One region of the Pantoea sp. SYBGC1 genome, then DNA from elsewhere that is predicted to be linked to it. Evidence: predicted binding sites of a transcription regulator. Region 1 holds the regulator's gene; the other holds the start of a gene.
The links. The regulator Fur, encoded in region 1, represses iron uptake genes when iron is present. The targets are predictions, from matches to a motif close to ATAATAATGAGAACNACTATCAA.
Positions count from the first base shown of each region.

Region 2: the regulator Fur is predicted to act here: its motif matches at 2,025-2,047, upstream of AC2CF9_RS07235 (TonB-dependent siderophore receptor).

Region 1 is NZ_JBXUNM010000003.1:150,895-154,055, reverse strand. It holds gene glnS (glutamine--tRNA ligase) at 1-1,149, shown strand, start outside; gene AC2CF9_RS07975 (hypothetical protein) at 1,385-1,780, shown strand; gene fur (ferric iron uptake transcriptional regulator) at 1,841-2,287, opposite strand; gene fldA (flavodoxin FldA) at 2,644-3,161, opposite strand, start outside.
Region 2 is NZ_JBXUNM010000002.1:361,663-364,823, forward strand. It holds gene AC2CF9_RS07235 (TonB-dependent siderophore receptor) at 1-1,817, opposite strand, end outside; gene AC2CF9_RS07240 (MurR/RpiR family transcriptional regulator) at 2,181-3,068, shown strand.

The DNA of each region.
Region 1 (3,161 bases):
GCCAAAATCGATATGGCTTCCAGCTTTATCGTGATGCGCGATCCGGTGCTCTACCGCATTAAGTTTGCCGAACACCATCAGACCGGCAACAAATGGTGCATCTATCCGATGTACGACTTCACGCACTGCATCTCCGATGCGCTGGAAGGGATCACGCATTCGCTCTGCACGCTGGAGTTTCAGGATAACCGTCGCCTGTATGACTGGGTGCTGGATAACATCACGATTCCGGTGCATCCGCGGCAGTATGAATTTTCGCGCCTGAATCTGGAATATGCGGTGATGTCGAAGCGCAAGCTGACGCAGCTGGTGAGCGAAAAGCGGGTTGAAGGCTGGGACGATCCGCGCATGCTGACCGTTTCAGGCCTGCGCCGTCGTGGTTACAGCGCGGCATCAATCCGTGAGTTCTGCCGCCGCATCGGTATTACCAAACAGGACAATATCGTTGAGATGGCTTCGCTGGAGTCATGCATTCGTGACGACCTCAACGAAAATGCGCCGCGTGCTATGGCCGTGCTCGATCCGCTTAAAGTCGTGATTGAAAACCTGCCTGCCGGGCATGACGAGATCATCACCATGCCAAACCATCCTAACCGGCCGGAGATGGGGACGCGCGACGTGCCTTTCAGCCGCGAAGTATGGATCGACCGCGCAGATTTCCGTGAAGAAGCTAACAAGCAGTATAAGCGTCTGGTACTGGGTAAAGAAGTGCGCCTGCGCAACGCCTATGTGATCCGCGCTGAGCGTGTGGCAAAAGATGAGGCGGGCAACATCACCTGCATCTATGCGACCTGCGATGTGGATACGCTGAGCAAAGACCCGGCTGATGGCCGCAAAGTAAAAGGGGTGATCCACTGGGTCTCCGCAATTCATGCGCTGCCCGCTGAGTTCCGCCTCTACGATCGCCTGTTCAGCGTGCCTAACCCGGGCGCGGCAGAGGATTTCCTCGCGACCCTGAATCCGGACTCGCTGCAGATTAAGCAGGGCTTTGTGGAGCCAGGACTGCGCGAAGCGGTGGCAACCTCGCCATATCAGTTCGAGCGTGAAGGCTACTTCTGCGCGGACAGCGTCTACTCGCAGCCATCAGCGCTGGTATTTAACCGCACGGTAGGCCTGCGTGATACCTGGGCGAAGATCGGCAGCGAATAATAACCGCTTCCGGCATCATAAAATTATATAAGGGCGAGCATTCGCCCTTTTTTATTATCCTCTTTTGCTCCCCGGCAAACATTTATTCTGCGTTAAATAAAATTGTGCAGATACGCGGGCTTACGACTTGTCTGACTTTAAAAAAATTAACGCATTTGACCGTGTTAAATCCTTTTTTTCAGGTAGGCTATGCGCACTCCGGACTTGGTCTGTGGCTAGCAAAAAGGGAAAAATAATGACAAGCCTCGCTCAGGAAGCCAAACATAGCGTTGTGGTTTTACATCAGCTCATTGAACGTATTTTTAATCATGCGGATGTCAGCAACGATACCATGGGGCTGCTGCTGTCGCATTTCCATCCTGATTTTCGGATGGTTACGCCACAGGGCAGACAGCTGAATCTGAATGACGTTGAAGAACTATTTCGCCGCCTGTGCGGACAGCGTGAAGGAATGCGCATCGCGACCAGCGAACATGCGATCATTTCTGAGCAGCAAAAAGAGGTCACCATTCAGTATCGCGAACTGCAGATACTGAACGGCGAGAGCCACAGCCGTATTTCGCTGGCGGTGCTGGACTGCACAACGGAAAATCCGCGCTGGCGCTACCTGCAGGAGACGCTGGTCGCCTGAATTGCAGCAACAAAAAAACCGGTGCAGGCACCGGTTTTTTTATTTTACAGCGTAACTGCGTTATTTATCGTTATGCAGCGTTTCATCTTCCCGGCAGTCACCCACTTCGCAGTGACCATACAGATAGAGGCTATGGTTGGTGAGCTTGATACCGTGGCGGGTCGCGATTTCGCGCTGGCGCGTTTCGATCGACTCATCGCTGAACTCAATCACTTTACCGCAGTCCAGGCAGATAAGATGATCGTGATGCTGCTGCTGCGTTAATTCAAAAACGGACTTGCCGCCTTCGAAGTTATGACGGGTTACAATGCCCGCGTCGTCAAACTGGTTCAGAACGCGATATACCGTGGCCAGACCAATCTCTTCGCCCATATCGATCAGGCGTTTGTACAAATCTTCCGCGCTGACGTGATGGCACTGGGGTTCCTGAAGCACTTCCAGAATCTTTAATCTGGGCAGCGTGACTTTCAGGCCAGCCTTTTTCAATGCGGAATTGTTGTCAGTCATGCGGATATTGTCCTGTTACTTTGCTAGTCATTTGCGGCTTAACAGCCTTGAATGTGTGGTTAACGCGCATTCTCATTTGCGTCTCATTATAGAACCGGGACAGGCGAATAGAAACCAGGCAAATGTTAAAGAAATCACCAGAGGCGGGAGTAACGCTCTTGCTGTCGCCGGCGGGATTATACAGTGCTGGGTTCTCAGTTCACTCAGCCTCAGCCTGCTGACAGAGGAATAAGCCATTAACCGTTGCGGGTATTCTACAGAATTGCAGGGAAAAGTTAAAAAAGCGTAGCTATTATTTTTATAGGCAATTCCGTTACCCGATGTTAACCGCGCCTGCATCGGGTAACGGCAACACATTATGCCTCAATAATTTCTTTGAGCTGCAGCTCATCAAAAATCTGCTTCACCCAGCCCTCGACGCGCGCATTCGTCAGCTCTGGCTGACGATCTTCATCGATGGCGAGCCCGAGGAAATGCTTCTCATCAGCCAGGCCTTTGGAGGCTTCAAAGTGGTAACCTTCAACAGGCCAGTGACCCACGATAATTGCGCCATTTGGCTCAATAATGTCGCGAATTGTACCCAGCGCATCGCAGAAGTACTCAGCGTAATCTTCCTGGTCACCACAGCCAAACAGCGCAACCAGCTTGCCATTGAAGTCAATCTCTTCCAGCGTCGGGAAAAAATCATCCCAGTCGCACTGCGCTTCACCATAATACCAGGTAGGAATACCCAGCAGCAGGATATCAAACGCTTCCAGATCTTCTTTCGTGCTCTTAGCAATGTCATGCACTTCGGCGACATCTTTACCCAGTTGTTTCTGGATCATCTTTGCAATGTTTTCAGTGTTGCCGGTATCGCTGCCGAAGAAAATGC
Region 2 (3,161 bases), on a different contig from region 1:
GCGTGACGGGGAGCGTTCTGCAGCCGGTTGCCGTTATTGGCCCTGTTTACGCCATCGTCAGTGATCTCCGCTTTATCATAGCTATAACTGGCGCTGATCTCCCAGCCGGCAGCCACTTCCCCGTTCAGCTCCGCTTCTGCGCCTGTGGATCGCGCCCGATTGATGGTGCGCGTGGTGCCATTGATGCTGAGTGACATATCGCGCTCATCAATGCGGTAAAGCGCCAGGCTGGCAAACAGCGTTGGCGTGATTTGCCACTTGCTGCCCGCTTCCCAGCTGGTGCCCTGTTCAGGTTTGCCCACCCGTCCCGCATCATCCACCTCGGTTGAGGGGGTGAACGATTTGCTGACGCTGGTATAGAGCGAGATATCCGGCGTGAGTTTGTAGATCGCGCCTGCCTGCGGCAAAAATTTGTTGCCGCTGCTCTCCAGCGTCTGCACGATAGGGTCGGATCCCTTTGAGGCGCGCTGTTCATAATGCTGATAGCGGCCGCCTGCGACCAGGGTCCAGCGATCGTTGATCGCTACGCTATCTTTGGCGTAAAGCGAACGGCTGTGAATGCGGTTCAGCAGCCGGGCATTTGCGCGGCGCTCGGTAGTGGCATCCGTGACCGGCGCAAGCAGATCGTAATGCGGCCCGGCAAGCGTAAACCCGCGATTCGCTTTGCCCTGATACTGCCGCGCCCGCAAGGTCTGATTCATCTCATAATCGGTGCCCGCTACCAGCGTGTGCGTCATGCCGGCAAGCTGCTGCGTACCGGTCAGATCCCAGGCGATATATTTTGTCTGATGGTTAAAACCGCGATTGGCGTCAGCGCGACGCGTCACAACCCCGCTGTCCGGATCGATGGCGGTAACGCGCACTTCATTATTATCATACTGACGCTGGTTCCAGCCCAGCGTCACACGCGTGCTCCAGTCGTCACTGAACTGCCAGTCGTAGTGGGTGTTAAGCGTTTTATTATGGCCCCAGGCGTGGCCAGCTTTATCATCCAGCCGATCTCTGTAGCCGATATCAACCGGGCGGTTATGGATAAACGCCGTACCGCGATCGTAAGGAATATCATACTGGTAATCTTCGTAACTCAGCAGAAAGCTGGCTTTCTCGCCATACCACTGCAGCGAGGGTGCGATCAGCCGGTGTTTATCACGGCCAAAATTACGCCAGTAATCCCGGTTCTGCTGCTCTGCGACCAGACGGAAAGCAAAACCGTTATCCAGTGGTCCGGTGATATCGAACGTACCGCTGCCGCCGCCGCTGCTGGCGGTCCGGCCGCTCAGCGCGGTACGCCACTCATAAAGCGGTTTTTTGCTGATGATATTGATGACGCCGCCCGGATTCTGGATGCCGTAGAGCAGTGAAGCGGATCCTTTCAGTACTTCAACCCGCTCCGTTGCTGCGTTGACATTGAGGCCCTGACTGCTGCGTATGCCATCGCGATAGACAGAGCCGTCGCTGTTGCCGCCAAACCCGCGGCGCACAAAGCCATCTTCTGTGCCTGCCAGCGTATTACCTTCGCTTACGCCGCTGACAAAGCGCATCGCCTCCGCCAGGCGGCTTACCTGGTAATCCTCCAGCTGTTGCGGCGTTACGATGCTGACTGACTGGACCTCATCAAGCCGCGCAACGGGCAGTTTGCTGCTAACGGTGCTGCTGCCGGCGCTGTAGCCGGACGCGGTTTCACTATCAGCCTGAACCATCAGCGTGGTTTCCTGCTCTGCGGCATTTGCCGTAACGGAGACGGGGATAAGCCCCTGCAGCGCAACATATAAGGCAGGGCGTAATGCCTTTGGCACAAAAGTAGAAGAAATAAGCATGTCAGCAAACCTGGTAAAGACGGAATGTTCCGTCATAAAGCCATCAGCAAAACCTGCCGCGTGCGGGCAGGCAGAATAATCATTCAGAGGCCATAATGCAGGCTTGAATGTAATTGAGAATCATTCAAACATGAAAGGATGTAGTAGTAAACGGATATAATGCAGGTAATACTACAGTTAACCGGAATCTGCTTAATTATTGATTCCTGGAAAATATTTATTATTATCAATGTTTTAACTAATTGTTGATAAAGAGATTACGTTTTCTGTGAGTAAAGTGAATATGGCATGCTTCATTATCATGTGGCTATCCACTACAAAAAATCCGCCTTTCACAGCGGGTAATGCTATGAGGCTCAGGACATGGCGCTGAAAAAAAATGGTGTCCGGACAGATATTTTTGGCGATCGCTGCCGGGCACGTATCGCCAGCCTCTCTCCCCGTTTGCAGACGGTAGCCCGCTATATTGATGCGCATCGTGAGAGCGTGGCGGAAGCGACGGCTATCGATATTGCCACCGCAACGGGTACGTCTGATGCCACGGTGATCCGTGCCGTACAGGCGCTGGGCTTTACGGGCCTGCGCGATCTTAAGCTCACGCTGGCGGAGTGGGCGGGGCCGGCCATTAACTCTGCGGCAAAGATGAGCGCGACCGTTAGCGAACTGGCCTGCGATATTAATGCCAGCATCGATTTTGTTCTGCTGGGACACCAGCAGGCGTGTCACGCGCTGGCACAGCCCGAAAACCGTCAGGCGGTGGCACAGGCGGTAGCGCTGCTGAGCGAAGCGCGTCAGGTTACCCTCTTTGGCATCAACGCCTCAGGTATTCTTGCAGACTACAGCGCCCGTATGTTCAGCCGTATCGGGCTGCCCGCCACAACCCTGAACCGCACCGGTATTGCGCTGGCAGAGCAGTTGCTGAGCCTGCAGCGTGGTGATGTGCTGCTAATGATGGCGCAGAAATCGGCGCATCGTGAAGGGATCACGGCGCTGAAGGAGGCGAGAAGGCTGGGTATTCCTGTCATTCTGCTGACGCACGCGATGGAGTCTGCCTTTGCGCGCGAGGCAGATATCGTGATCAATGTACCCCGCGGCGGGGAGGGAGGCCGTATGCCGCTGCACGGGACCGTACTGGTCTGTCTTGAAATGCTTATCCTGTCGGTTGCCTCAGTCAATGCCGGACGCACGGTGAAAACCATGAAGCGGATTCAGGAGCTAAACCGATCGCTTAAGCCCGGCACTAAACGCTAAGTGTGAACCGATCGTGAACGTCTGGCGCGCGCAAAATTCACGAAAAATAACACCCGGCGGTGCGGTTTTATCGCTATAAATGCAGGCAAAAGA